4 regions of the uncultured Oribacterium sp. genome follow, and region 4 is predicted to be linked to each of the others. Evidence: predicted binding sites of a transcription regulator. Region 4 holds the regulator's gene; each other region holds the start of a gene.
The links. The regulator Rex, encoded in region 4, represses fermentation and respiration genes when NADH is low (regulators of the CRP and FNR family bind a similar motif). The targets are predictions, from matches to a motif close to ATTGTTAANTANTTAACAAT.
Positions count from the first base shown of each region.

Region 1: RDQ32_RS07375 (flavocytochrome c) is a predicted target of Rex. The motif match lies at 2,507-2,526, and genes of this name have one in related genera.
Region 2: RDQ32_RS04380 (glycerol dehydrogenase) is a predicted target of Rex. The motif match lies at 4,996-5,015, and genes of this name have one in related genera.
Region 3: nox (H2O-forming NADH oxidase) is a predicted target of Rex. The motif match lies at 4,005-4,024, and genes of this name have one in related genera.

Region 1 covers NZ_CABSXI010000036.1:13,710-21,363, reverse strand. The annotation lists gene htpG (molecular chaperone HtpG) at 286-2,397, shown strand; gene RDQ32_RS07375 (flavocytochrome c) at 2,563-4,491, shown strand; gene RDQ32_RS07370 (IreB family regulatory phosphoprotein) at 4,704-4,970, shown strand; gene ruvX (Holliday junction resolvase RuvX) at 5,031-5,456, shown strand; gene RDQ32_RS07360 (DUF1292 domain-containing protein) at 5,458-5,724, shown strand; gene RDQ32_RS07355 (ribonuclease J) at 6,159-7,654, shown strand, end outside.
Region 2 covers NZ_CABSXI010000015.1:35,089-42,742, forward strand. The annotation lists gene RDQ32_RS04360 (amidohydrolase) at 1-343, shown strand, start outside; gene RDQ32_RS04365 (DUF2442 domain-containing protein) at 340-579, shown strand; gene RDQ32_RS04370 (hypothetical protein) at 972-1,400, opposite strand; gene RDQ32_RS04375 (leucine-rich repeat domain-containing protein) at 1,495-3,540, opposite strand; gene RDQ32_RS04380 (glycerol dehydrogenase) at 3,793-4,890, opposite strand; RNA gene ssrA (transfer-messenger RNA) at 5,306-5,645, shown strand; gene rho (transcription termination factor Rho) at 5,783-7,471, shown strand; gene RDQ32_RS04395 (DUF1344 domain-containing protein) at 7,551-7,654, shown strand, end outside.
Region 3 covers NZ_CABSXI010000038.1:12,622-20,275, reverse strand. The annotation lists gene RDQ32_RS07565 (BMP family ABC transporter substrate-binding protein) at 1-1,037, opposite strand, end outside; gene RDQ32_RS07560 (N-acetylmuramoyl-L-alanine amidase family protein) at 1,349-2,449, opposite strand; gene nox (H2O-forming NADH oxidase) at 2,629-3,987, opposite strand; gene RDQ32_RS07550 (sugar phosphate nucleotidyltransferase) at 4,467-6,311, opposite strand; gene RDQ32_RS07545 (glutamine synthetase III) at 6,517-7,654, opposite strand, start outside.
Region 4 covers NZ_CABSXI010000072.1:2,605-10,258, reverse strand. The annotation lists partial or broken gene RDQ32_RS09695 (NFACT RNA binding domain-containing protein) at 1-260, shown strand, start outside; gene RDQ32_RS09690 (YebC/PmpR family DNA-binding transcriptional regulator) at 508-1,248, opposite strand; gene alr (alanine racemase) at 1,445-2,647, opposite strand; gene RDQ32_RS09680 (NAD(P)H-hydrate dehydratase) at 2,744-3,733, opposite strand; gene acpS (holo-ACP synthase) at 3,925-4,290, opposite strand; gene RDQ32_RS09670 (redox-sensing transcriptional repressor Rex) at 4,287-4,919, opposite strand; gene fsa (fructose-6-phosphate aldolase) at 4,991-5,683, opposite strand; gene tkt (transketolase) at 5,708-7,654, opposite strand, start outside.

The DNA of each region.
Region 1 (7,654 bases), on a different contig from region 4:
TATCCGGTTAATCTTATGGACTCGGTTTATCTTATAGCGCATATAGTGATTGATTTTATAGTGCGTATAGTGATTGATTTTATAGTGCTTAACTAGATAAAGAATGAAACTCTAAAAACTATAGAGAGAATGCATGAGGAAAAAATGAATAGATGAATTATTAGCACTTATACTTGATGAGTGCTAATAATTGTGCTATACTACTCTTGTTTGTTACTCCGAAAGAGATATAGGAGACATAAGGTTTATCTAATTAAATTTTATATAGTAGAAGAGAGGTATTTTATGGAAAAAAAGGGATCTTTATCAATTCATAGTGAGAATATTTTTCCCATTATCAAGAAATGGATGTATAGCGATCAGGACATTTTTGTTCGTGAACAGATTTCCAATGCTACCGATGCGGTAACCAAGCTGGAAAAGCTTGCTCTGATTTCCGAATGGGAGAAGCCGGCAGACTATAAAGGTCGGGTAAGCGTTATTGTGAATCCTGATGCAAAAACCATTTGCTTTAAAGATAACGGTATTGGCATGACGGAGGAAGAAGTTGAGAAGTATATTACCCAGATTGCTTTCTCCGGTGCAGCGGATTTTATCGAAAAATACAAGGATAAAGCTAACAGCGATCAGATTATTGGGCATTTCGGTCTTGGATTTTATTCCGCATTTATGGTAGCGGATCGGGTGGAAATTGAAACCCTTTCCTATAAAAAAGATGCGAAGCCTGTTCATTGGTCCTGTGATGACGGTACGGACTACAGTATGACGGAGGGCAGTAAGTCTTCTCACGGTACGGAGATTACCCTTCATTTGAATAATGACTGTTTAAAGTATGCCAATGAATGGGAGATGCGTTCCATTATTGAGAAGTATTGTTCCTTTATGCCGGTTGAAATTTATCTGGAGAAGCTTCCTAAGGACAGCCAGGAAATCTTGGCATCTGAAAAGCTTCCGGAGGATCTTGTCTTGGAAGAGATTCCGGAGAAGCTGGAAAAGGACGAGAAGGGTGAGGAGAAAAAAACGGAGGCAAGGCTGAAGATTGAAAAGCGTCCGGTGCTCTTAAATGAAATCCATCCGCTTTGGGGAGAGTCTCCTTCCACAGTGACGAAAGAGCAGTATTTGGATTTTTATCGGAAGACCTTCCATGATTATAAGGAGCCTTTGTTCTGGATTCATTTAAATATGGATTATCCCTATCATTTAAAGGGAATTCTGTATTTCCCAAAGATTAATTCTGAATACGAATCCATTGAGGGCACAATTAAGCTTTATAACAATCAGGTCTTTATTGCGGATAACATTAAAGAGGTAATCCCCGAGTATCTGCTTCTTTTAAAGGGTGTAATTGACTGTCCGGATCTTCCGTTGAATGTATCTCGTTCTCAGCTGCAAAATGACGGGTTTGTCAAGAAGATTTCCGATTACATTACGAAAAAAGTAGCTGAGAAGCTTTCCGGTTTATGCAAGACGGATCGGGAGAATTATGAGAAGTATTGGGACGATATTTCTCCCTTTATCAAGTATGGTATTCTTAGAGATGAGAAATTTGCAGAGAAAATGAAGGACTATATCCTGTTTAAAGATCTGGAGGATAAGTATCTGACTTTACCGGAGCTTAAAGAGAAGAAGGACGATTCAGAAGCAGCTTCCGAGAATGCCGAGAATAAGAAAGAGAGTCAGCAGAAAGATAAGCAGGCTTCCGATGGAAATATAAATGAAAGCGGTTCAGAGACACAGTCCGAGGATGGGGAAAAACAGGAGGAAAAGGTCCAAAGAGTCTACTATGTTTCTGATGCCTTGGCCCAGAGTCAGTATATTCGTATTTTTAAAGAGCATAAGAAGGAAGCAGTATATCTTACGGAAAGAATCGATTCCGCCTTTATTACTGAATTAGAGGCGAAAAATGAAGGGCTTCGTTTCCAAAGAATCGATGCGGACTTCCAGGAGGCTATGCAGGAGAAGCTTTCCGAGGAGGAACAGAAAAATCTTCATAGTCTTTCAGAAAAATTGGAAAAGAGCTTCCAAAAGAATCTTGCCAAGGATAAGTTGAAGATTAAACTGGAAAGACTGCTGTCCAATACACCGGCTGCACTACTGTCTATTTCCGAGGAATCCAGAAGAATGCAGGAGATGATGAAAATGTATGCCATTTCCGGCATGCCCATGGGAGAGCTTCCACTGGAGGAGAGTCTGGTGTTAAATGAAAAGCATCCTTTGGTGGATTATCTTCTAAAGCATGAGGGGCTTTTGGAAACAGAGGAAGGAAAGCTTCTTGAAGAGCAGATTTACGATCTTGCCCGCATTCAAAATGCCAGTCTAAACGGAGAAGAAATGAAGCAGTTTGTAGATCGCTCCGAAAAGCTTCTTTTACAGTTCGTAGAGGAGAAAAAGGCTTAAAAGAACTGTATTCTTGCCTATATATTGTGAATTTGTAAAAATTGATAGAAACTCGCGGAAAATATGGTTTTTTCCGCGAGTTTTTGCTAATAGTCAAAATAGAAAGATTTATGTTATAAATATAACGATGCAAGAGTAGGAGTTTTATAGGAGTAGAGGAGTAGTATGAAAAACGAGAAATTTTTATCTTACTTGGTGATTTTCGCCGGCATTCTCTGCGCTGTGATTTTAGGGATTCGTTCTTGGAATACAGAACAGGCAAGAAAGGTGGATGCTCCGGATACGGCAAAGACACAGAAGGTTACAGTAGCCGGTTTCGGAGGAGACATGACATTGGAGGTCACCGCAGATGCGGATAAACTGTATGGGGTAAATATCTTAAGCAATTCTGAAACCCAGGGTATCGGAAGTAAAGCAGTGGAAGCTCTTCCGGCTTTAATGGTGGAACAGCAAAGCTTTAACGTGGACGGTATTGCAGGTGCAACCGTATCCAGCACGGCTCTCCGTACCGGTGTAGAGCAGGCTATTAAGGAAATGGGCTTCTCTACAGATAAGTTTAGTACTCCCAGCGGTGGAGGCAGCAAAGCAGAGCCGGAGAAGGACCGGAATCTGGAAGCGGATGTGGTAGTTATCGGTGCCGGCGGGGCAGGAATGATTTCCGCTATTACCGCAGCGGATTTGGGAAAATCTGTTGTGATTTTGGAAAGCCAGGCTATGGTGGGAGGAAACTCTATCCGTGCAACCGGAGGTATGAATGCGGCAGCGACCAAGTGGCAGAACGAGAATCCCTTTGAAGAAGGAGCAGGAGTAGAGAAAACTCTGGCAACAGCTACGGAAAAGTACAGTGACAATGAAACCATTACCGCCTTAGCTGCCAAGGTAAAGGAACAATACGCCGCTTATCAGGCCAATCCGGAAGGATATTTTGATTCCGTAGAGTTGATGGAATTGGATACCATGGTGGGAGGAAAGGGCAAGAACAATCCTACTTTGGTCAAGGTATTGGCTGAACAATCCGGTCCGGCTATTGATTATCTTGAAAAATTAGGAATGACCATTCATAATGTAGGTTCCTTTGGAGGAGCTTCCGTAAAGAGAATTCACCGTCCTGTGGATGAAAACGGAAAGGTGATTGCAGTCGGTTCTTACATGATTCCTATTTTAGAGGAGAATCTGAAAAAACGGGATAAGATTACCTTACTGACTTCCGTAACCGCGGAGGAAATTACCAAGTCAGAGGATGGCAAGATTTCCGGTGTAAAGGCTAAGGGAAGCTCCGGCAACTCTGTAGAGGTTAAAGCTCCTGTGGTTATTGTGGCTACCGGCGGTTTTGCAGCTAATAAGGAGATGGTGGAAAAGTACCAGCCAAGCTTAAAGGGCTATATGTCCACAAATGCACCCGGTGCTTTGGGACAGGGAATCACCATGGCGGAAGCTGTTGGAGCGGACACCGTAGATATGGATCAGATTCAGATTCATCCGACTGTTACTACTACGGATGCCCATCTGATTACAGAGGGATTAAGAGGAGACGGCGCTATTCTGGTGAACCAGGAAGGTCTTCGTTTTACCGACGAGGTAGGAACCAGAGATGCGGTATCCAAGGCGGAGATTGAACAGACCAATTCTCAGGTTTATCTGGTGCTTGATAATAAGATGGTGGAGAAATCCGCAGTCATTCAGGGCTATATTAAGTCCGGATATACCGTGACCGGTGAAGATGCCAAGAGCCTTGCCAAGGCTATGGGGGTTCCCGAGGATGCCTTAGAAAAGACCATTACTGAGTGGAACGAAAGTGTAGCAAAGAAAGAGGATAACGCATTCGGAAGAACCAGCTTTGCGGACCCACTGGATACAGCACCTTTCTATGCTATTAAGGTGACTCCCGGCGTGCATCATACCATGGGAGGACTTCGCATCAATGAAGTCACCGAGGTTTTGGACAAGAACGGCAATGCAATTCCCGGACTTTTTGCGGCAGGAGAAGTTACCGGAGGAGTACACGGGGCTAACCGTTTAGGCGGAAATGCTGTTGCAGACTTTACTGTCTTTGGAAAAATTGCAGGAGAATCCGCAGCAAAATTCCAGAGCTAATAGAAAAATTCCCTAATGCATCGATACTTTCCGAAAAATACATTGATGCAGGGATAGGAAAAAGAGGCTAAAGAACTTATTCTTTGGCCTTTTTTTGTCGTCATATTGTGTAGGAAATCATGGGGACTGTAAAAAGAAAGTAAGGAAAGCGGACTTGCGAAATCGATAAAAATGAGATAGAATAAGGCAAGTTTTGAGAGGGACGTGTTTTTATGAATAATGAGATGAACCATACCCAGATTATTAAACCGGTGCAGAACAGTTTGGCGGCATCAGAGGTATTAAAGGAAGTTTATACAGCGTTGACAGAGAAGGGCTATAACCCTATTAACCAGATAGTGGGGTACATTATGTCCGGAGATCCTACCTATATTACCAGCTATAAGGGGGCGAGAAGCCTGATTAATAAGGTAGAGCGGGATGAACTCCTGGAAGAGTTGATGCGGAATTATGTAGAGAGTAAATTAAAAAAGTCATAAGCTTTTTTGGTCTGTCTGGAGTTCCGGAGAGACCTTTTCTTCAGTTTCAGTAGGAGTAGTATGCGGATTTTAGCATTAGATTACGGATCCAAAACAGTGGGGCTCGCCATCACTGATCCTTTGGGTATCATTGTTCAGCCTCTTAAAACCATTTGGCGGGAAAGAGAAGGAAAATTACGAAAGACCGTAGAAGAAATTCAGGAAACTTGCAAGGAATATCAGGTGGAAGAGTTGGTTCTGGGTTATCCCTGCCACATGGACGGTAGTGAAGGAGAAAGGGTAGAACGGGTTCTGGCCTTTCAGGAAATGCTTAAGAAAAAAATAGAGCTTCCCATACATTTGTATGATGAAAGGCTCAGTACCATGGAAGCGGAAGGTATTTTGCGAGAAAACGGAGTTCCCAAGGATAGACAAAAGGAAGTTTTAGATCAGGTAGCTGCTCAGGTAATTTTAGAGGATTACCTTCGAAACAGAGAGGAAGGGTAAAATGGAAGGCGGAAGAATTCGTTTACGTTCAGAAGAAGATGATTTAGAGTTGGAGATTTTGGAGGAGACTGTGGTACAGGGGGTGACCTATATTTTGGTTACCGATGCCAAAGAAGGGGAAGACGGCGTTTGCTATGTGATGAAGGACACATCCGCGCCTGAGGACGAAGAAGCAGACTTCAGTTTTGCGGAGGGAGAAGAGGCGGAACGCATTATGGATATTTTCGCAGAGCTGCTTTCCGGAGAAGATATTACCATAGAAAGATAGCGCCATAGAAAGACGGTGTCATAGGAAGACGGAATTGGGATTGGAACTCCTCTTTAGTTAGGGCAGGGGAATACCCGAAGGAAAATGGTAAGCAAAAAAATACAAATGCAAAGAAACATACATAAATACAAATGAATATAGACTAAGAAAGGAATAGAATGAAAGAAGGAAATAACGGAAATAGCAACAACAGTGAAAAGAAGAAGGTAGAAGGGGCTCATCGTATCGTAAACGTTCATAAGAGTCAAATTGGAAAATCCAAAAATACCGATGGGAAGAGAAATTACAGAACAGCTAATGCCAGAGCAACGGCGAAGCAGGAAAGCAGGATGATGAACGTGCCAACCCCAAGAAAAAATCCCTTAAGACCCAGAGGCAGGGAGGAGGATAAGCCGGTTTACAGTCCGGAGCATTTCCCGTTGCTCACCGGAACCATGGAGGTATCGGAGAGTAAGGCAAAGGGAAGAAAGCCCAAGCACAGTTTTCAGGGCTCTGTGAAGGTAATTCCCTTGGGAGGACTGGATCAAATCGGTATGAACATCACTGCCATTGAGACAGAGGATACCATGATTATCGTGGACTGCGGATTGGCCTTCCCTACAGACGATATGTTGGGAATTGATTTGGTTATTCCGGATATCAGCTACATCAAGTCCAAGATTCATAAAATGAAGGGCTTTGTGATTACCCATGGCCATGAGGACCATATCGGCGCGTTGCCCTATGTATTACAGCAGATTAATGTGCCGATTTATGCCACAAAGCTCACCCTGGCTTTGATTCAGCGGAAGCTTGTGGAAAACGGTTTGGATAAGCTGGTGAAGATGAAGACCATGAAGTTCGGTCAAACCGTGAACTTCGGAGATTTAAAGGTGGAATTCGTAAAGACCAACCACTCTATTCAGGATGCGGCTGCCTTGGCGATTACCACTCCTGCCGGTGTGATTATCCATACCGGAGACTTTAAAGTGGATTACACACCTGTTTTTGGGGATCAGATAGATTTACAGCGCTTTGCAGAACTGGGAAAGAACGGCGTTCTGGCTATGCTTTCCGATTCCACCAACTCTCAAAAGCCAGGATTTACCATGTCGGAAAAGACAGTGGGAAGAACCTTTGATTTGATTTTTGCAGAGCATCAGAATAGCAGAATTATTGTGGCAACCTTTGCCTCCAATGTGGATCGTGTGCAGCAGATTATCGACACTGCCGCAAAGTATAAGAGAAAGGTTGTAGTGGAGGGACGTTCCATGGTGAATGTTATCTCCGTAGCTTCAGAGCTGGAATATATCCATATCCCGGAAGGTACCCTCATTGACATTGAAAACTTAAAGGATTATCCGGATGAGCAGACTGTTCTGATTACTACCGGTTCTCAGGGAGAGTCTATGGCGGCTCTTTCCCGTATGGCCAGCGGTATGCATAGGAAGGTCAGCATTGGCCCCAATGATGTGGTGGTTATGTCTTCTCACCCCATTCCCGGAAATGAGCGGGCGGTAGATAGAGTAGTCAATGAACTTTGTAAGCTCCATGCTAAGGTGATTATGCAGGATACCCACGTTTCCGGACATGCTTGCGCAGAGGATTTGAAGCTTTTGTACTCCCTGGTAAAGCCCAAGTATGCTGTACCCTTCCATGGTGAATTTCATCATAGAAGATCTGCAGCAACGCTGGCGGAATCTGTCGGTGTAGATAAGGATAAGTGCCTGATGCTGGACAACGGTGATGTACTGGAGTTCACGGCGAATGGAGAAGAAGTCAGCTACAGCATCAAAGAAAAGGTGCAGGCCGGCGGTGTTTATGTAGACGGACTGGGCATCGGAGATGTGGGAAATATTGTGCTGAGAGACCGTCAGAACCTGGCACAGAACGGAATCATTGTGGTGGTTCTTACCCTGGAAAAATATTCAGGACATCTGATGGCAGGACC
Region 2 (7,654 bases), on a different contig from region 4:
GGGTGTGGCAGAGGCTACAAGAACGGAAATAACCGTTAACTACCACCTTGGGCCGCCTCCCATGATTAACGATACAGCCTGTGTGGATACGGGAAGAAGAGCGGCGACGAAGGTCTTTGGGGAAGAAAATGTGCTGGATTGGGAGCCCCAGATGGGAGGAGAGGACTTTGCCAAGTTTAAGGCACCGAAATGCCTTCTTTTCCTTGGCGCCGGCTTCCCTGAGGAAGAACTTCGTTATCCCCAGCACAGCCCCTATTTTGCAATAGATGAAAACGTCTTAAAGCTTGGAGTGGAGTATTTTGTAGAGTATGTGCGGGAGTATCAGAAGGAGCTGCTTAAATGATGCATAAAGTTAAAGCAGTAAGTGCACTTCCAAATTTTTGCCTAAGTGTTCAATTTGTAGAAGGGATTACGAAAAAATATGATGTAAAACCCTTATTTTCAAAATGGGCTGCTTTTAAGGCGCTACAAGAAAACCCTAAGTTATTCTCTGATGTGGAAGTTGACGTGGGAGGGTATGGAATCATTTGGAATGATGAATTAGACTTATCTTGTGAGGAACTGTTTAAGAATAGTTAATCCGTACAAATCCATTTGAGGACATTAAGAAATATAGACAAAGATTAAGGAATAAAATGTACTTACAAAAGTACAACTAAGAAAAAGGTTGTGAGATCTGACAAGATAAGCGAATGATGCAGTAGGAGGCTACAATGGGGGCAACCAGAAGAGACCGCCGTTTCTTCGGAAAAGCACGTCGAAGAGAAGGACTGTAAGAACTGATACGATGAAGCGAGTGATGCAGTATGGGGCTGTAATGGGGACAATCTGAGCCCGCCGGTACTTACTGAAAGCGAGCAAAGCGAAGCTTGAGGTTAGTACCGCTGCGAAGGCGAGGTTAGCGGGAGCGTGTCTCCATTACAGCCCCATACTGCATCAGAGCGAATTTTTCGATTCTTACAGTCCTTCCTTCAATACTCTTTGGAAAGATATTTCACCCCCACGCCATGCTTTCGTAAAGCCTCCTTTAATTCTTCCAGATACATCTTGCCCTTTTCGTTATTTGTAATGGTGAAAAACTTATGCAGTCCGGACTTTCTCAGAATTTGAATAGCATAATATCTTCCTCCATGAGGGCTATGGATAGGATCCACATGGACGGCACGCATCTCGGAAAAGGGAATGGCACGTTTTCCGATACAGCTTAAGCCCGCATGAATATAAAGGGTATCTCCCACGATATGGTAGGGGGCAGAAAAACTGCCCCCTGTTCGTAGAATTGTTAGACGACGAACAAGCCATATAATCGCACTAGATAGTAAAAATACTTGAAAATAAAACAAGATAGAATCCTGCATTATGTATTCCATGCCTTCCAAAAAATATTGCAAAAAGTTCATATTTCTCCTTTTTTATATTGACTTATTCATATCCAGATGTCTTTAAAATCCAAATGCCTTCATAGTCCAAATGTATCAGTTTAGAAGCATTATCTCATTCCAAGTTATCCACCACCTCTACCGTATCCGGTAGGATCTCCATATTGGCAATGGAATTTCCGGACAGCTTTACCTTCTTTAAGTTAGGGAGATTTCTTAGCATACTGATATCGGAAATGTAATTGTCGGAGATATCCAGCTCTTCGATAGTATTTAGTCCTTCCAGACAATCCAGACTTTGCAGTTTGTTTCCGGGAATCATCAGTTTTTTTACTGCCTTAAAATGAGACAGATAAGCTTTGGCATTTTGATCAAAGTTCCTGCTGTCATCATCTACATTGTGAATCTCCGCCTTTTCCAGGGCTAGAATTTCCGTACTGTTGTCGTCTTCCATTCGACTTAAGGAAAGACTGAGAACCGGACCATCCGCTACATTACTGTCATCCTCAGGATAAAAGTACATTTCTCTTACCCCGATATTGGAAAGGGCTTTCGTGTAATCCTTATAGCGATCCATAGGGGTTCCCAGCATGGTAAGACGTTCCAAAGCGGGAAGCTCCCGCAATGCATTTCCCAAGTCCGTATCTACCAGCCCGGTGATTCCGCGTCCTACAAAGCTTAAGTCGGTCAGGGAATTCATTCCTCGTAAAATGTCGGCACTGTAATCGGACATATAGTTTCGAATCGTCAGCTTCTTTAAAGAGGGCATGTGGGCGATTTTATCCAAGTCCCAAACCAAGAGATTCGCTTCTTCCAATGCTGTTAAGCCGTGTAAATCCGGAATATCATAGTTATGATAGTCAATGTATAGTTTTTGTAAAGAACTTAATGTAGACAAAGCATTTACATTTTCCACATCATGGCAATCCAGATATAAGCTGTTTAAGGAAAGATGATTGGCCAGACCATCTAAGGAAAGGATAGGTAAAGTATCTAAACTCAAGCTCTTTAGCTTGGGCATGTTTTTTACAAAATTTAAATCCTTTAAGCTTGTTATGTTTTTCAGCTTGAGATTTTCAAGCTGAGGCATACCGGATAAAACGCTGACATTGTCCAAAGGCTCTTGATAAGGTCCGGTAATGGAAAGATCGGTACAGTTACTAAGAGAGGAAAGGGGAGAGAGATCTAAAACAACGGCATCATTTCCGATAATATCCAGGGTCAAGCGTTTTAAACCGGGAAGGTTTCTTAGGAAAAGAAGACCACCTTCATAGTCTTCATCTACACGAACGTCAAGGGATTCCAGGGAAGTGAATTCACTCATGATTTTTTCTATATTTATCTCAGAGTTCTCTTGAGAAAAATATAAACTTAAAACATTGGAAAAATTAACACCTGAAAGTCCTAAAATCTCCTCAGGATGAGGAAGAATCCTACTTAAATCACCGGCATAGATAGCATGTTCGGCATAATATTTCAAATTATTCAGATTTTTCAAATCCTGCTTATAGTTCGTATTATCATAGCTGAAGCTTATATTTTCACCTAAATTAAGGCTGACTAAGCCCGTAAAAGCCTGAAGGCTGGATTCGTCGATGGAGTCTGTAGAGGGGAGGGAAATGGTCTTTTTTTCTAAAGCATTTCCTGCTTCATCTACGCTGTCAGCATAAGAAAATACCCATTGTTCAGCGGTATTGTCACTTTTTCCCGATTTTTTTTGGATATCCAAATATTGAATGGAGGCATAGTCCTCAGGAGTCAGTTCCGAGACGGGCTTATTGAAGGCCTGTTCCACAAAGCTGATTACAGTGCTGTCCTCCGGCGTAGTGCAGTAGCTTGGACTTGCTACAATGGAGGTGGAGGAGTCGGAGCTTTTATAGAAAAGTCGACTCAGGGAAAGGAAGATAATAATACTTGGTAAAAATAGAACTGCAAGAAGAATCCCTAACAGATATTTTGGGGATTCCTTTTTTGGGGGAGCTGTATAGGGCGTATTATAGTTTACTTTGTCAATATGGATGTTTTGTGTGATATCCGGTTTGTGAGGCTCCAGGTAAATCTTGGTATTACAAAATTTACAGCTCACAAAGCCTTCCTTCATTCCTTCCGGAATATCCAATGTGCCGTTACAATTAGGGCATACGATTTTTGTAAGTTTCATAAAAGCTCCTGATTTTATTTTTTAATTTTCCCTATCAATTTACAATATTTAATATGGAGATTCAAGGGGATAGAAAAGGATTTTTCTTATCCAAATAGAGAGTTTTCTGCTTTTCCTGCTTGGATAAATTTCCTTTGTGGAGATAAAAAATAAGCACATTGATTATCCCAATGTGAGGGATAATCAATGTGCTTACGGGAACCCGATTTTTACGGGATAAAATTCAAAGAAACTAATATTGTTCTAAGGCGTTTAACAGCCACCCTTTTTCTTTTTTCCCAAGGCATCTGCCGCAATCATGGCATCATAAAGCTCTGTTTCCGTTACATCTCCTGCCAGATTATGGATGGTTTCTCCGGGAACACAGGCATTTTTGGCGATGGTGTGGAGGTCTGCATCGGAAAAATCACCCAGCTCTGCCAAGGTAATGGGAAGTCCTACGGCAACGCAGAAATCTTGAACCTCCTCAAATTCCTCCTTCTTTACACCCTCCAGACAAAGCTGTACCAGAGTACCGAAGGCTACACAATTTCCGTGGGGAGCGCTGTGACCGCCTAAAGAAGTAAGACCGTTGTAGAAGGAATGGGCAGCGGCAACATTTACATTGTCAGCTCCTACGCCGGAGAGGTAAACACAGGCTTCAATGATGTTTTCCAAGGCCTTGGTGACTACATGATTTTCACAGGCCAGAAGAGCGGCTTCTCCGTATTTCTTCAGGTTATCGTAGCAATACTTGGCAAGCACCATTCCTGCTCCGGGAATTCCTGCATTTTCCAAACTGGGAGACTCGGTACGAAGAGAAGCTCTACCTTCGAAATAGGTTCCCAGCGCATCTCCCATACCGGCAATCAAGAAGCGAACCGGTGCGTTGGCGATTACGGTGCTGTCTACCAGAACACAGTCCGGATTGGTGGGATAGAAGAGGTACTCCTTGAAGGAGCCGTCATCGTGGTAAATCACGGAAAGACCGGTACAGGGCGCATCGGTGGCTACAACGGTAGGGATAATGACGATATGCTTCTTCTCGTAAAAGGCTGTTGCCTTCGCCGTATCCACGGCGGAACCGCCACCTACACCAACTACGGTATCAATTCCCTGTTCCTCTACGATTTTCCGCATTCTGGCAATTTCCGATTCACTGGAAATGCCTCCAAAGATTTCATAATGACGAACTTTATCCGTTCCTTCGAAGCTTTTTTCTAATTTATCATGGCAGGCTTCATAGGCGCTGTGGGAGCAGACAAAGAGGTAATTCTTTCCCATATACTCTGTTTCCTTACAGAAGGAAAGCAAAGCGTCTCTACCCTGAACATATTTTAGCGGATTTCTCATTTCTCTAAGCTTTTTCATTTTGAACCTCCTTGGCATCTCCCTGCAATTTCTTTTCTAGACTCTTTGTACAACTTAGTCCATAGCCTTTTGAACTGCTTTTGGGTAAAAGTGTTCTGAAAAGGAATGGTTATTTATTTAACAATCTTATTGTAGCACGGAAGAGGAAAAACAGAAGGAGAAATTGTAGATTTGTCTAATATACAGGAGATATTGCTTTTTTCTATGAGTAAATAGAAAAATATCTGCTAAAATCTTTCTTCAAACCATTTTCTTTTCTTTCAAAATGATGGAGAATCAAGAATAGGGTAAAGATTTTGTCAGTTGATAAAGAAAGCTAAAGAAATCAATATAGAGTAAAGATTTTGTCAGTTGATAAGAAATAAAGCTTATCCTTTACAAATAGCTATTTTCCTCGTACAATAAGACTGTTTTAGGGCTTGTACCGGTTTCGACGGGGATGATGCAGCTTTAGAAGCTATCCGAAAGAAGTCGCGTTAAACTTCAAACTTAAATTTAAACGCTAACGATAGTTACGCATTAGCAGCCTAAGCGCTGCTGGCCAGCCTTTCTGCACTCACACGGGAAGATTCTGACCTCATTTTTGTGAGAAACGACTGTTGCGGTTCCTCCCGCGACCGGGCGTATTTAGAGGATACCGGTTAGGACAAGACGTGCGCATCTTATCCTAGTGGGGAATCTTGAAGCGTACTATGATAGTAGAAGGAGAGGGAATTCGTTTTCGGACATGGGTTCGACTCCCATCAGGTCCATCCTAAACACAGGGAGGAAATCTTTTCGGATTTCCGTCCCTCTTTTCTTATCAGGGCTTCCCCTGAATCAAACTTCCCGGCTAATTCATTTTAATAAAGTAATTCTATAGTATTTTTCATTTTCCATCGAAGGAGTATTTATGCCAAGAAAAAAATCCACGGAGATTCAAGAAGAACTGTTGCTGACTGCTACGGAGGAGAGCAAAGCCGGTACAAAACCGCGTAAAGCCTCAACAAAAAAGAAAGATGCATCCTCACCGGTGCTTATCGAAGGGGAAGAGCAGAGTGCTGAGAAAAAAACACGAGGCAGAAAAAAAGCTTCTGTAGAGGCTGAGTCTGCTACAGAAGAAAAGGCGACAGTGAAAGAAAAAAAGACTACAGTGAATGAAGAAAAAAATGCTACAGTGAACGAAGAAAATAATGCAGAAAAAAAAGAGAAGACTGTAGCGAAAAGAGGTAAGGCTGAAACAAAGAAAACTGTAGCAGTGAAAACGGAAGCAAGCAAAGTAAAAGAAGCTGTTTCTCATGAGTCTTATGAAGAAAGCGCCCAAAACCCTGAGGTTGGAGAAGAGTCTTTGGAAAATGCTTCTCAGGACAATGTGCCTAGAGAAGAAGTTCGTAGAGAAGGCCCCAGGGACACGGATGCCAAGGAAGCACATGGAATCCTGGAGGTTATGGCTGACGGCTACGGTTTTATTCGTTCCGAAAATTTTATGCCGGGAGAGCAGGATGTCTATGTGAATTCCCTGATGATTCGACGTTTTCATTTGAAAACCGGAGATATGATTTACGGCTATGCCAAGTCCAGGAATCCCCAGGAAAGATACAATGCCCTTCTGTATATTGAAACGGTCAACGACCTGCCGGTTTCTGCCATTTTCAGAAGACCGGATTTTGATAAGCTTACACCCATTTTCCCGGATGAAAGAATCCATATGGAAAGAGAAGGGAAGAGAGTGCCTACCTCTTTAAGAGTGCTGGATCTTTTGGCGCCTATCGGAAAAGGACAGAGAGGAATGATTGTTTCTCCTCCCAAGGCGGGAAAAACCACGCTTTTAAAGCAGATTGCCCAGTCTATTCTGAAAAATCAGCCGGATATGACCTTGATGATTCTTCTGATTGATGAGCGTCCCGAGGAAGTAACGGATATGATGGAAGAGGTTGTGGGGGATAAGGTGCAGGTGATTTATTCCACCTTTGATGAGCTGCCGGAGCACCATAAAAGAGTGGCGGAGATGACCATTGAACGGGGAAAACGACTGGTTGAGCAGGGGCAGGACGTTTGTATCCTTTTAGACAGTATTACAAGACTGGCCAGAGCCTACAACCTGATTGTGCCATCCTCCGGAAAGGTCTTGTCCGGCGGTATGGATTCCGCGGCACTCCATATGCCCAAGCGTTTCTTCGGTGCTGCCAGAAATATCCGGGAGGGAGGAAGCCTGACCATCTTGGCTACCGCCCTGGTGGATACCGGTTCCCGTATGGATGATGTTATCTATGAGGAATTTAAGGGTACCGGAAATATGGAGCTTGTCTTGAATCGTGAGCTTCAGGAAAGAAGAATTTTCCCGGCTATAGACATTTTAAAATCCGGAACCAGAAGGGATGATTTATTGCTTAGTCCTCTGGAGAAGGATGCGGCGGATCTGATTCACAGAGAGCTTGCTTCGGAAAAGAAAACGGTGGTGGAAGAGACCTTGAGTCTTTTTGATCGAACCGTAAATAATATCAGTCTTTGTGAAACCCTGGTTCGTGGAAAAACCCTGCAAAGTAGCGGCCGAATCGGCGGAGAAAAAGCTGTCATAAAAATAAATAAAAATAATTTGTAACCTTTTTAGGATTTCCTCTGTCTTTCCAAATGTCGGAAGAATTCGCTTCCGAAACATTGATAAAGATGGAGGAATTACTATGAAAAAGACCGGAATTGTTGTATTAGCTTTAATGATGAGTATTGGACTGATGGCTTGTGGAGGAAAAGAGACAAAGCAGTCTGAGGGCGCTAAGACAGAGTC
Region 3 (7,654 bases), on a different contig from region 4:
TCTATACTGTCCTGAATACGCTCCTCCGTATTACAGGACTCGAAAATCTTCGTTTCCACCAAGCCCCGGAACTTCTCCATAATGTAATTTCGTCCCAGCTCATGGGCGTAGGCCCAGGTGGAATCCTGTACCGTTCGTTCATACAGAAAAGCAATCTTCAGAGGATGCTTTCCGTTATAAAGCTTTCCGCTCTGGAACAGGTCCATAAAACCGCTGACTTTTTTCACTTCTTCAGGGTTCTGTACCAGCACCACGTCTCCGACAGATTTTCTATATTCATTCCAAAGACGTTCGATATTTTCTTTTATTTCCTCCGTACTGTTATGCAAAATAGATTCCATCCCGAAGACGGTAAGATAAACATAGAAAGCATCTCCGATGGTATTTCCCAGCTTTCCTCCACCCATTTGCATATAGAGCTCCGCAAAACGAGAATAGGCCGCACGAAGGTCTCGGCAAAGCTCCTCTTCCCATAGCTCTCCCGGTTTTTTCCCCATTACCTGACAAAGCCGGTCATAGGCTCCCAGCTCCGAAAAACGAATTCTGTAGATTCCGGTACATTTATAAAAATCCACAAATTCATAATACAGCTTATTTTCCCGTTCCTCTGTGCGCTTCGGTAATATACGAATTACTGTAGCGGGAATGGAAACCGCTTCATTAAAGCGGCTGACGGAAACTCTCTTGTTTCCCTCCTGTACATAAAAATTGTACATATATTCATAAACCAAAATAGGCTCCCGAACGCCTTCTTCCTTGACGGAGTCATAAAGAGCCGACCATTTAAAGGCAAATTCCGTTTTTGCCCCTAAAATCGGCATGAAATTCTTGGCAAAGGCCTGCTGTCTTCCGGTGGTTTTGGTTCCTACAATATCTTCCAAGGGTATTTCCAAGACACCAAGGCGGTTCTCTCCCTGAATATCTTCATCCTTTAATTTATCATCCAAAGCTTCCAAATAAGGATACTGCCCCGTCAAAAGAGCATTTCTATAGGCTCTGTCTCCTAATTTTTTGGCTTCTAAATAATCCTCTATCATGACTACTCCTCTCTAAGAAACAATAAAGCGATTCCTGACGAGTAAATTTCTTGCCATATTTTAGCATAAGTTCCTTGTTTTGCGGCAATATACAGGCGTAATTTTTTATAAAGAATAGTTCTGTAAAAATCTTCCATTTAATATAGGTCTGAAGAAGGGTAACTCTCGAAGCTCCCCTCTTCAGACCTATTCTTTAGAAGTAGTATTTCTTATTTTGCTTTTTAACAGTAAACATTGTTTTTAAGTGCTTAGCAAAAATTCTATAGAGAATTCCGGACAAAAAGTCCTATCGGACTCAAGGCAATTTTATATTACTGTGGTCCCTGGGTATTGCCTTCCTGAATGGTTCCCTGTCCCTGTGCACCGCCGGGAGTAGAGGAAGAGGAATTGCTTCCACCGGGACCGTTACTGCTGGGGCCGTCTCCGTTTGCAGGACTACTCTGGCTATTGCTGTCACCTCCGGGAGTATTACCGCTATTTCCTCCGGGGCCTACATTATTGTTGTTATTATTGTTGTTATTGTTGGTATTGTCGGTATTCGCATTGGCTTCGGTAGCCGTTACATTGGAAATATCGGAGGTGCAAACACCGTGCTCATTAAAGCTAAAGTCCCTTCCCTCCAGATTAACGGTGGTATTGCTGAGCATCTTTCCGTCCTGTAAATAGTAGTAATGGCTCTTCTCTTTCAGCCATCCCTTCACCATCTTACCGTTATCCTGGAAATAGTACCAAACGTTCTCAATCTTGGTCCAAGCTCTAGCCATCTTTCCGTTAGAAGGATCCAAATAATACTTATTGCCGTCTGTGTCCGTCTTCCAGCCCGTTTCCATATTACCATTGCTTGCGGAAAGATAATAGTAAGTTCCGTTTAATTGTAACCATCCGGTCTGCATAGCACCGTCATTTCCGAAATAATACCACTTATCGGAAATCTTCTGCCACTGTCCCATAACCAAAGAGCCGTCTTCCTGACGGAAATAATACCATTTATCGGAAATCTTTCTCCATCCCTTGGCCATAACACCGGAAGCCTTCAGATAGTACCAAACATCCTTTCCATCCTTCTGCAGCTTCAACCAGCCGGTCTGCATGGTACCGTCTGTCTTTAAGTAATACCACTGCTTATCAATCTCTCTCCAACCGGTTACCATAAGACCCGATGGACGAAAATAGTGCCAGGAGTTATTAATCTTCTTCCAGCCGGTTACCATATAGGTATCGGCTCCAATGTAATAATATCCGGAAGATGTATGAATCCACTTTCCGCTAACCTTCTGATTGGTCTTAGGATCCACAAAGTAATACTTTCCGTCCTGCTGTCCCCATCCCGCCGCAAAGGCTGTCAGCGAAAGGCTGGCTACACAGAGCCCAAGTACCAAAGCTTTTATGCCGAATTTCTTTCCCAGTTTCATAATCTTCCTCCCTTTAAAACGGATTCTATATAAGTCTATGAAAAAGGCAGCTCTCCTATAGAAAACTGCCTATTTTCGTCTTTTCTAAACTATAGCATAGCAAGCTTTCAAATTTCTATACTAAGCTCTTACTTTTCCTTAACAATTATAAGAATTTTTTCCGTTTTTAAGGATGTTTCTTAGCTCTTTAAGCCTAATTCCTTATTCAGCCAGTTCAATCCTGTTCTGGTGACATAGTTATAGGGCTGATTGAAGTGAGGCATAAAGAAAAGATCCACCAAAGGAAGCTCCGGCATGGTCAGGCCCTTCTGAATAGCCAGAGAGAAGAAATGAATGATGGCAGTTGCATCGTAGCTGGAACCTAACTGGCAACCCACAATCTTTTTATCCTCCTTCTTGTAAACAATACGAATCTTCACCTTCGGATTCTCCACTTCCATAAATGCAGGGAACTGGGTGTCCTCGTAATCCTCGTAGGATACGTCCATACCTTCTCTCTCCGCCGCTGCTAAAGAAAGTCCGGTACATGCCAGCTTGTAGCCGTAGATTCCTAAAGCACTGGAGCCCTGAACGCCTAAGCTTTCTACAGGAGTTCCGCAGATGTTGTGGCCTGCTACAACGCCGGAACGTACCGCATTGGTCGCCAAGGCGATATAGTTTTCTCTGCCTCTTGCATTGTCATAAAGGCTTGCACAGTCTCCGATGGCATAAACGGAAGGATCGCTGGTCTGCTGCTTTCTGTTTACCAGATAAGCACCGTTTTGATACAACTTTAAGTGGTCCGCTCCCAGGCTTGCATTGGGTCTGAAGCCCACTGCACAGATTACCATATCCGCATCATATACACCCTTATCGGTCTTAACGCCGGATACCTTACCCTCTCCTAAGAACTCTTCTACTTTCTCACCCAAAGCAAGCTTAATGCCGTGCTCTTCCATTCTGTTCTTCAACTCGTCGGAGAAGGGAGCATCAAAATATCCTGCAAGAATACGATCCACCATATCGATTAAGGTTACTTCCAAGCCAAGACGCTGGAAGGCTTCCGCCAGCTCCACACCGATATAGCCTCCTCCAAGAACACATACCTTCTTGAATTCGCCCTTATTCTTCAGCTTTTCAATAACCTCCGCAGCGTTCTGGTAAAGCTTTACCATCTGCACATTTTCTAAATCAAAGCCTTTTACCGGGATTCTGTTGGGGATGGATCCTGTAGCAAAAACCAAATTGTCGTAGTGATCTTCAATCACCTGTCCGTCTTTAAGCTGTACCTTAACGGTCTTCTTGTCATAATCCACGGAAAGTACCTGAGACTCCATATTTACCTTGGCTCCCTTTGTCAGAAAGTCCTGTGGCTTTGCATAGAACAGGCCGTCTCCGGAATGAATCTGTTCTCCGATCCAGAGTGCCATTCCACATCCTAAAAAGGAAATGTTGCTGTTCTGGTCATAAATGGTAAGCTCCTGATTGGGATAAGACAAAATGGTGTTTGCGCAGGCTGTTCCTGCGTGGTTAGCTCCTACTAGTATTGTTTTTGCCATGGGATTCCTCCTTGAATTTTGATATTTTTTTAGCAATAGAGTTATTTTATACTATTTTGTGGAGAATAAAAGTGAAAATAGTATAAAGAATTGTTCTTATTCTTATCGGCGATTTGGATAGGCGTTATAAGAATGAGTAGGCAGTACTCTTTTGAGCCTGTGCAGCTTATAAACTCATGAATTATATACGTTTAAGCCTGCGTTGGCTGTACGCCATAATAAGCCTACGCATTCGGGCTGCACGCCATAAGCCTACGCATTCCGTAGGAATGCTAAAGCAACCGATACGGATTTTTGTCCATAAGCTAGCTTATGAGCAAAAATCTGCATCGGCTGCTTTTTATAAAAGTGGCTTCGCCACTTTTAGGCTTATGGCTGAGTTAAGACTTTTGAGCTAATGACTGAATGGCTACTTTTGAGATTATACTTTATTGCCAAGTCTAGCTTCATGGCTTTCAAATCTAAAAACGATTCAGGTTCTAAATTCCCAAAATCTTCTTGGCATCCTTGAAGTATCTAAGCATTTTCAGACTGTATTCTCCAAATTCCTGTCCTTTTCTCATCTTATAAGCACACCACAGGCTCCATAGCAGTCCTGATAATCCCATATAGGCAATCAGTAGTTTCTCCAAATCTGCTTCTGTTCTTCTGCTAAGGATCAGCGGTTTTTCTTTTCCTTCCGCCTTCGCAACCTGCAGATAATCCTTCAAAAATTGCTTTGCCTCTTCAAAATCCATATAGGAGTAGATTGCTCCCATGGCGATATCCAGCAAGGGGTCTGCCATACCTGCATACTCCCAGTCAATCATCTTCACCCCTTCCCTAGTGAAGATAAAATTATCCTGCACCGCATCGATATGGCAAAGGCAAAGGGGGGGATTCGTTCCTTCCGTAAACTGAAGCATCCTTTTCATCCCTTCTTTGATTTTTCCATAGTCCTGGTATGGGATTTCTCCGCCTCCTTCCAGGCAAATATCCTCGTAATATTGGATTTTTTCTCCCAGGGAAAAGGCGTGATTCACCTCTTTTTTTCCTTCGTGCAGCTTTAATAATAGCTTCATACAGGCTCTTCTTTCCTCTTGTTTGGAAAAGTCTGCATTTCTGGCTTCCTCATAGTAGCGGGAAATCTTATAGCCGTTTTCCGGATTAAAGTACAGAAGCTCCTCTGTAATCTCCAGATCTTTTACGATGCTGTAGATTTCCTCTTCTTCTCTTCGGTTAATCAGCTTGCCGGTTCCCACTCCGGGGATTCGGCAAATGAAATCCTTTCCGGCATAGTCTTTATTTTCACTTTCCTCATGGATACTGAAAAGGAAGGATTTATTGGTCATTCCCGCCTTTAGGCAGCGAAGCTTTACAATATCCCGCTCCGGAATCCGAAAAACCGAAGAAATCAGCTCCATGGCTTCCGAGCCGGAATGGTCATTATACTTTTCATCAAAAAGACGCAGCTCTTCTAAATTTTCAAATTCATAAATCTGTCCGTCCTTTTGCTCATTTCGATAGATTGGAGGCAAATGCTTTAACTCTAAACGGAGCACATCCTCCCAGTAAAAATCCTCCGTCCCCGGTCTATGGTAGTATTCCTCTATAAAGGGGCGAAGAGCAGAGAAAAATTCCTTCTTCAGGAATACAGGACCGTACATACAATAGGCGTCTTCTCCGCCTACTTCCACTTTTTTAATCTGTCCGTCCTTACCGCAGTCTAAAACCCACTCCTTGGTCTCTCCTTCCATGTAGCTTGCCGCATACCAGGATAGCGGTTCAATGCTGTGATACATGTTTTCCCGCATCCAGTTGTCGGAAGAAAGAATATAAAAGTTTTTCCCCTCCACCGCTTTACGGGCATGATATAGGGTTCCGATGGTATTCTTCGTTGAGTACTCCGGATTATATAAAAGCTTCACACCATAAGCATCCACAAGGTAGTCAAACTTCTCCTTCAAATATCCTACCACGATGGTAATATCCTTAATTCCCACCTCATGGAGCTGCTTAATCTGCCGCTCAATCATTCTTTCTCCAAAAACCTCCAGCAGTCCCTTAGGACATTCATAGGTTAGAGGAACAAAGCGGGAGCCGAAGCCTGCAGCCAAAATCAGTGCCGCATCCACCTTGTGCTCCTGCAAAAAGGCCTTTCCTTTTTCCGTGAGATTCCGCTTCTCTCCCTTTCCTTCCTGCTTTTCCAGATAGCCCTCTTCTTCCCAATGCTTGATACACTGATTCACCTTTCCCAGGGACATTCCTGTTTCTTCAGCCCATTGTCTTTGGCTGTACTCCGGATGCTCCATCATATTTCTCAATAAAATAGTACAGGAATTCATTTTTTCTCCTCTTCTATGCTAGGCAGTAACGTTCATTATGATTATATATCGTCATATTATGAACATTATAATAGAAAAAAAGAAAAATATCTCCTGTACTACTTTACGATTTTTTGAATTTATTTTTATTCATAAGGGGATGCAAAAATGATTTTTCACATCCCCTTATGCTATTTTATGGGGCTCCACTTTCACCATCTGCTCTTTAAATTTCGGAAACTTCGTATAAAAGGTCTCCATAGCTTGGGAAAGGCCATAGGCTCTTATCCATAATAGTCTCCAGTAAATCTGCCGGCTCTCGCAGCTCTGCCATATCCTTGGTAATCACCTTATGGAAGAAAAAGGCTTTTTCCTTTTCCTCCAAAACCTCCGCAGCCTCTTCCAAATGCTGCAAAAGCTTTTCTCTGGCCTTTTCCATATCCTCCAAATACTGAGAAGCCCGGTTTAGCAGCTTTTCCTGGGCATAGGTGCTGGCCTTCGGAGAAGCGGCTTTAACGGCATTCAGAGATTCTGCCAGATTTTGCACAAAACGAATCGCTGCCGGAATAATCTGTTTTCCGGAAATGTTCACCATGGCTCTTCCCTCAATGGAAATCACCTTACTGTAATGTTCGTATTCCACCAGCTCTCGGCTTCTAAGCTCTGTCTCCGTATAAATGCCGAAGGAGGAGAATAAATCGATAGACTTCTTCGTGGTTAAGGCAGAGATGGCATCCACCATAGACGGATGATTGGGAAGACCTCGTCTCTTCGCCTCCTCTACCCATTCCTTTCCGTAGCCGTTTCCATTGAAAATAATCCGCTCATGCTCTCTTAAGAGCTTCTTCAGATAATCATGTACCGCCGTCTCAAAGTCTTCCTGCTGTTCCAGAAAATCCGCTGCCAGCTTAAACTGCTCCGCCGTAATGGTGTTCAGGATAATGTTGGCGCCGGCAATGGAATCGGAGGAGCCCACCATACGAAACTCAAACTTGTTTCCGGTAAAGGCAAAGGACGAGGTACGATTTCTATCCGTATCATCTCTTGCCACATCCGGAAGAGAACGTACACCGGTATTGATATGCTCTCCCTTTGTGGATTTTGTAGCATAGCCTGTTCCGATGAGTTGGGATACCACCTCTTCCAGTTGGCTACCCAAAAAGCAGGAAATAATAGCAGGAGGAGCCTCATCTGCCCCAAGTCTATGGTCATTTCCCACATTTGCCGCAGACATCCTAAGCAAATCCGCATGGTTGTCCACAGCAGCTAAAACACAAGCCAAAACCAGAAGGAACTGCACATTCTCATGGGGTGTGTCTCCCGGATTCATCAGATTGATACCGTCATCGGTGGACAAGGACCAG
Region 4 (7,654 bases):
CCGGCTCCCATGTAATAGCAAAAACAGAGGGAAAGGATTTGGAAGAGCTTCCCGATCGACTCTTTGAAGAAGCCGCAGAGCTGGCCGCCTACTTCTCTTCGGAAGGCAGCAGCCAAAAGGTAGAGGTGGATTATACCCAGAAGAAGAACCTAAAAAAGGTCCCCGGAGCCGCCCCCGGCTTTGTTATTTATCACCAGAATTACTCTATACTGGTAAGCCCAAAGCTTAAGCTGGAAGAAATCAAAGACTTCCCCTGGTAAAGTTTCAAAGAAGAAAAAGAGAAGATGAATTTTAAGCATTTCATAACAGTATAGGTCTGGAATTGGGGCACGCTCCCGCTAACCTCGCCCTGCAACGGATACTAAGCGAAAAACTGCAGTTCCTTCGTTTTTCGCAAGTACCGGCGGGCTCAGATTGCCCCCATTCCAGACCTATACTGTATGAAATAGAAAATTGTTTCCAGCTCTATATTCTCTTTTTCTTCTGCCCTTTACCAGAAAGTCAGACCTATTCCTCTTCCCAGTTCGTGTAAACGTTCTGCACATCATCGGATGCGTCCAAAAGGTCCAGAGTCTTTCTTAAGTTCTTTACCGCTTCTTCATCGGTTACGGAAACGGTATTTCCCGGAATCATAACCACATCGGCTTCCGCCATAGGCAGGTTCTCCTGCTCCAGCTTTTCTCGCACGGAGGAAAACTCGCTGGGATCGGTGAGAATCTCATAGTAATCATCTCTTTCCAGTAAATCCTCGGCACCTGCCATAATCGCCATATCCATCAAGGCTTCCGCATCGTGACCTAAGTCTTCCATTTCTTCCTTATCCAGAATAATCTGTCCCTTTTCCTCAAAAAGGAAAGATACGGATCCCTGACTTCCCAGACTTCCCTTTCCCTTAGTGAAAGCGGAACGAACATCCGCTGCGGAACGGTTCTTATTATCAGTCAACACCTTAACGATAATGGCTACTCCGTTCACCCCGTAGCCCTCGTACTGCAGCTCTTCAAAGTTCACCGTATCCAAGGCACCTGCTGCACGCTTAATACCGTTCTGAATGGTATCGTTGGGCATATTGTTAGCCTTCGCTTTGGCAATGACATCCTTTAATTTGGAGTTGCTGGCAGGATCTGCTCCTCCCTGCTTTACGGCTAAGGCGATTTCATGACCGATAATGGTAAAAATCTTTCCCTTTGCGGCATCATTTTTCTCTTTCTTTGCTTTAATGTTTGAGTATTTTGAATGTCCTGACATGCTTATCTCCTACTTTCTATAATATTTTTCTATATTAGCCAGTCTTCCCCTTCTATGCAAGTTTTTTTCCAAAAAACAAGTCCTTCCCTTGCCTTGGGGCCTCTGAATTTATTTTTAATTCCTTTAGTTCTAGTTATATTTCCATCCGCATAAAAGCTAAAGTGGCTTCTTCAGCACTTTAGGCTTCTTCTGCGGTTTAGCCTTCTTCCTCCTGATACTCCTCAATATGTAAGGAAGACAAGGGATCATAGGTTCCCACCCATTTTCCCTTCATTTTGTATACTCTGGGTACTCGATTTCCCAAGTTACAGAGGAATTCATAGGAAAAAACGCCCCATTCTTCCCAATCATAAAGAGAAATCTCTTCCTCTCCCTCCTGTCCCAGAAGGGTAACCTCCTGAAAGACTTCCGCCTCTGTATGACTTACATCAATCATAAACTGATCCATGCAAACTCTGCCAAGAATGGGACAAGGCTTTCCTCCTACTAAAACCTTCGCCTTATTGGAAAGAACTCTGGGATACCCGTCTCCATAGCCCACCGGCACAGTGGCCACCCGCATGGGTTCCCGGGTGACAAAGCTTGCACCGTAGGAAATGGCTTCTCCTGACGGAACTTCTTTAATATGACTGATTTTAGCCTTCCAGGAGAGAACCTGTTTCAAGGGTAGCTTTCTTTCCATGTCCTTGGAGGGATAAAGCCCATACATTGCAATGCCGTCCCGCACCATATCGTACTGTACTCCCCGTCCCTCTAAAATTCCCGCAGAGTTGGAAAGATGACAGAGGGGAAGCTTGATTCCCCTCTCCTCCAAAGCCTTAAGATAGTCTGCAAAACGCCTTTCCTGCATCTCCGTATAAGACTTATCCCTATCGTCACAGCAGGCAAAATGAGAAAAAATACCGCAGATTTCAATTCCGGTCAGGGAGAAAAGTTCCAGTCCCAGCTCTACAGCGCCCTCTTTCTCTACCTGAATGCCGATTCTTCCCATTCCGGTGTCCAAAGCCAAATGACAGGGCAGACTCTTTCCCTCCTTTTGGGAAATAGCGGAGAGAGCTTCTCCCTGCTCTCTGGTAAACAGAGAGGGCATAATATCATAGTGCCAAAGACTTCTGTACTGCCCCTTGGGAACCACTCCCAAAATTAATATGGGGGTTGTAATTCCTCCCTTTCGTAATATAATTCCTTCTTCAATGGTAGCTACCCCAAAGAGAGCACATTCTTCCTCTACGGCTCTGGCTACCTCCACGATTCCGTGACCATAGGCATCCATTTTCACTACGGCACAAAACTGCATTCCCTTCCGAAGATGGGATTTCACTGCCTTGATATTATCCTGTAAATAACTTAACTCCACTACCGCATAGGTTCTGCCGTAGCTTTCTCTTCCCAAACACATTTCTTGCTTTACCTTCTTTTACCGTCTTCTTTTACCGTCTTATTTACTTCTTCTTAGTTTGTCAGATTTCTTGATTCACTCTTTGTCTTCCCTGTTTTAGCTTTGGTCTATTGAGCATCCCTGCTCTTCCAAACGATTCAGAGCCTTACCCATGGCATTAGCAATGTTTTCAGCCAGGACTCCATGTTCTCCCCATTCCTTGGCAGCCAGCTCTCCGGCTAAAATCTGCGCCTCACAGGACAAAATCGCCGCTTTACATCCTTGCTCTATTGGCATTACAGAACTATCTTCTTTTACCACATCAGAGTTTTTCTCATTAGAGCCCTCTAAAGAAAATGCAGTCTGAGATAAATCAGCCTTTGCTTTCCGCTTAGCTTCTTCCTCTAATATCAGATAAATTCCGGCTATACTTCCGGCAAATACATCTCCGGAGCCTCCCTTGCTTAGGGCGGCACAGCTTCTCTTCCTTTGATAGACAAGCCCCCCATCAGGAGAAATCACCATGGTATCGTGAGACTTTAACAACAAGATACAATGGTACTCTTTTCCAAAGGATTTTGCAATTTCTCCTCCGCGATTTTCGATTTCTGTAAGGCTTTTCCCGGAAAGTCTGGAAAACTCCATAAGATGAGGGGTTAAAAATAAAAGAGATTTCCTTCCATAGGATTTTGCCAAAGCTTGCAAATCAGAATTCCGAGAAAGAAGATTGAGTCCGTCCGCATCAATCAATAAAGGAGCCCTTCCCTTATCCAAAACCAAACGCAATAGATCTTCTGCCTCTTTCCCTGTGCCCATTCCCGGACCAAGCAGCAGAAAATCCGCCCATTCTATCGCCTTTTCCAATTCTTGGAAATTCTCCTTTCCCTTCGGAAAAGACAGAATAATGGCTTCCGGAATTAAGCTTTGTAAAATACCGCAATTTTGCTTTGCACTGCACAGCTTCACCAGCCCGGTACCGGTACGATAGGCGGACAGAGCCGCAAAATAAGCTGCTCCGGCCATTCCCTCCGCTCCCGCAATTATCAGACATTTTCCATAGGAGCCCTTATGGGAAGCCGGATTTCGTTTAGGAATATAAATTTTCATTTTGAAGCCATCCTGTTCCTCTTTTGTAAGATTTTTACCGCAGTTATAGAATTCATCAGACTCTCATCATATCTTTTCGATTTTATCAGAATTCCATCATATCTTTTCGATTGTATATCTCATCATATCTTTTGGAAGTTATCAAAATCTCATTCTATCTTTTAGCATGTATCAAACTCTCGTTGCATTATCTAAAAGCCTTCTCCTTCCATAAGCGCATAAGCCATTACCAGATCTCCGGTATTACTGATACTGACATGAAGGGACTTTCCTCCCATTTCCAGAAAAATCTTTTCCGCGCCGCCGTAGAGCTTCACATAGGGTTTCCCCAGACTGTCTCTAAGCACTTCAATATCCAAAAGAGAAAAGCTTCTGACACCGGTGCCGAAGCATTTGGATACCGCTTCTTTTACACTAAAATCACCGGCTAAGCGAGAGAGCTTTCCCTCACTTTGCCGGCGTTCTTCTTCTGTGAATACCCTATGGGTATAATTGTTTTTTACTAATTTTTCTAAACGGGCAATTTCCAATATATCGCAGCCGATTCCCAAAATCATGAACGCTCCTCGAAGACACGGTAGGACAGGCGCATAAGACTTTCTGACAAATGAACATTTTCCGTCACCACATGCTCCGGTACTTCCAAATCCACATGGGCAAAATTCCAGAGACCGTCAATGCCGTAAGAAATTAATTTCTCCGCCACCGGTACAGCCACATCCTTAGGGATACATATAGCAGCCAAGCGGATGTGGTACTGCTTTACCACCGACTCAATCTCCTCCATAGGCGCAATCTTTAAATCTCCTACCTTCTCTCCCCAAAGCTTGGGGTTGGAGTCGAAAATTCCTCGAAGGACAAAGCCCCTTTTACGAAAATTCGTATAATTGGCCAAGGCAATGCCCAAATGTCCGGCCCCTACGATAATCATAGGATGCTCTCGATCGATATTTAGAATCTTCCCGATTTCCTCATGAAGATTCTTCACATTATAACCGTAGCCCTGCTGTCCAAATCCGCCGAAGTTATTCAAATCCTGTCGAATCTGGGAAGCAGTCAAATGCATTCTTTTGGATAGTTCCGAAGAAGAGATACGATCAATTTTTTGATCCATTAAATCCTCTAGGTAACGATAATATCTGGGTAAACGTTGTATTACCGCCTGGGATATTCCTTTTTTTTCCATAGTCCCCTCATAAATTGTCATCTTTCACAGCATTTTTTACTATACTGTGCTGTGAAAAAGATGTCAATTCTTTATTTATAACGAGTGTCGCTCGCAAGCGTGCGATATCTCGTTGGAAATGCCTTCGCATAATCTGCCTTAAATTTTTCAATTCCCTGATCTGTCAGAGGATGGGAAATCATTTGCATTAAAACCTTAAAGGGCACAGTAGCGATATCCGCCCCGGTCTTTGCACATTCCAAAACATGAATCGGGTGTCTTACGGAAGCGCAAATCACTTCTGTTTCCAGCTCCGGATACTGGCTGAAAACATCCATAATATCCTGAATCAGAATAAGACCGTCGGAGGAAATATCATCCAGTCTTCCCAAGAAAGGAGAAACATAGCTTGCTCCCGCTCTGGCTGCCAAAAGCGCCTGGTTTGCAGAGAAAATCAAGGTTACATTGGTCTTGATTCCCTCCTGGGAAAGCACCTTTACAGCCTTTAAACCTTCTGCTGTCATAGGAATCTTTACCACCATATTTTTGGACAAGGCGGCAATCTCCCGTCCCTCCGCAATCATCTTCTCTGCGGTGTCACTGTCCGCCCGTACTTCTCCGGAGATGGGGCCATCCATAAAGGAAGCAATTTCCTTCAAGGTTTCCTGATAGTCCCGACCTTCCTTGGCAATGAGAGAAGGATTAGTGGTTACACCGGCAATGATTCCCATATCATAGGCTTCTCGAATTTCCGCTACATTCGCTGTATCAATATAAAATTTCATTTCTTTCCTCCTTGAACAGAAAATTTATAAGCTCTTTGCCTCTTCCACAACTCTTTCTACCGTAAATCCAAATTCCTGGAAAAGGGACTTGGCAGGACCGGAGGCGCCGAAGCGATCCAGACCGATACTCTTTCCTTCAAAGCCTACATATTTGCCCCAACCGAAGGTGGAAAGAGCCTCGATGGAAATACGCTTTCTACAAGACTTGGGTAATACCTTCTCCTGATATTCCGGACTTTGCAGAGCAAATACTTCTAAGGAAGGCATGGAAACTACGCGAACCGCTCTTCCTTCTCCGCGAAGTACCTTAGCTGCCTCTTCTGCCAGCTCTACTTCAGAACCGGTGGCCATAAGGATTAACTCAGGCTCCTCTTCTCCTCCGGAAAGAATATAGGCGCCCTTCAAAGCATCTCTTCCATCCTTACAATACTGAGGAAGATTCTGTCTGCTTAGAACAATAGCTGTAGGACAATCCGTGCTGGACAATGCGGAGAACCAAGCCGCCGCAGTCTCCTGTCTGTCACAGGGACGGAACACCCGGAAATTCGGAGTGGAACGCAGCATAGCCAGCTGTTCAATTGGCTCATGGGTAGGTCCATCCTCTCCTACACCGATACTGTCATGGGTTAATACATAGATCTGGGGTAATCCCATAAGGGCTGCCAGTCTTGCCATAGGCTTTACATAATCACTGAAGACGAAGAAGGTCGCCACATAGGAACGAAGTCCTCCATGCAGAAGAATTCCGTTGGCAATGCCTGCCATAGCCAGCTCTCTTACACCGAAATGGATATTTTTTCCAAGAGGATTTTCCGGAGAATAAAATCCCTCTCCCTTCATTTCTGTCTTTGTGGAAGGGGCAAGGTCTGCAGAACCGCCGAAAAGATTCGGCACCAAATCCTTTAAAATCTGAATCACTTCTCCGGAGGAAGAACGGGTTGCTTCCGGCTTCTCCACTGCTGTCCAAAGCTTTTCCTCCTGTAAAAGAGCGGCTGCACTTCCCGGATTATGATAAGCACAATACTTGGCATAGCACTCCGGGTAGGCCTTCTCATACTTTGCTCTTAACTCCTCCCAGGCACTGTAGGAAGTCTTCTTTTCCTCTACCAAAGCATCATAGTGGGCATAAACCTCCTTTGGTACAAGGAAGGGCTCTTCCTCTTCCCAGTTTAGGAACTTCCGCATCTCTTTAATATTTTCCTCTCCCAAGGGTTCTCCATGGGCGGAAGCACTTCCCATCTTCTTAGGAACGCCATAACCGATTTGGGTTTTAATGGTAATAAAATAGGGGGCAGAACAGTCTTCCTTGGCGGTTTCAATAGCCTTGGAAATCGCCTCGATATCATTACCGTCCTCAACCGTCAAGGTCTTGAAACCGAAGGCCTGCATACGCTGTTCCACATTTTCCGTAAAAGCAATGTCCGTATTGCCCTCAATAGAAATCTTGTTGGAATCATACAAGATGGTCAATTTATCCAGCTTCAAGGTTCCGGCAAGGGAAAGAGCCTCGGAGGAAATTCCCTCCATCAGACAACCGTCTCCACAGAGAGCATAGGTTCTGTGGTCTACCAGCTTTAAATCTTCTTTATTAAACTCTGCCGCCAAATGACTTTCCGCCATAGCCATACCTACCGCCATAGCAAGACCTGCCCCTAAGGGACCGGTAGTGGCATCGATTCCCTTGGTATGACCATATTCCGGATGTCCGGGGGTAAGAGAACCCAATTGACGGAACTGCATTAAATCTTCCTTACTTAGCCCAAAGGAAAAAAGATGTAATAAAGAGTAGAGCATCATGGAACCATGCCCTGCGGATAAAACGAAGCGATCTCTGTTATCCCATTCCGGATGCTCAGGATGAAAATGAAGGTGTTTCGCCCAAAGGGTATATGCCATGGGAGCCGCCCCCAAGGGTAATCCGGGGTGTCCTGAATTCGCCTTTTGGATTCCATCTGCAGAAAGAATACGGAT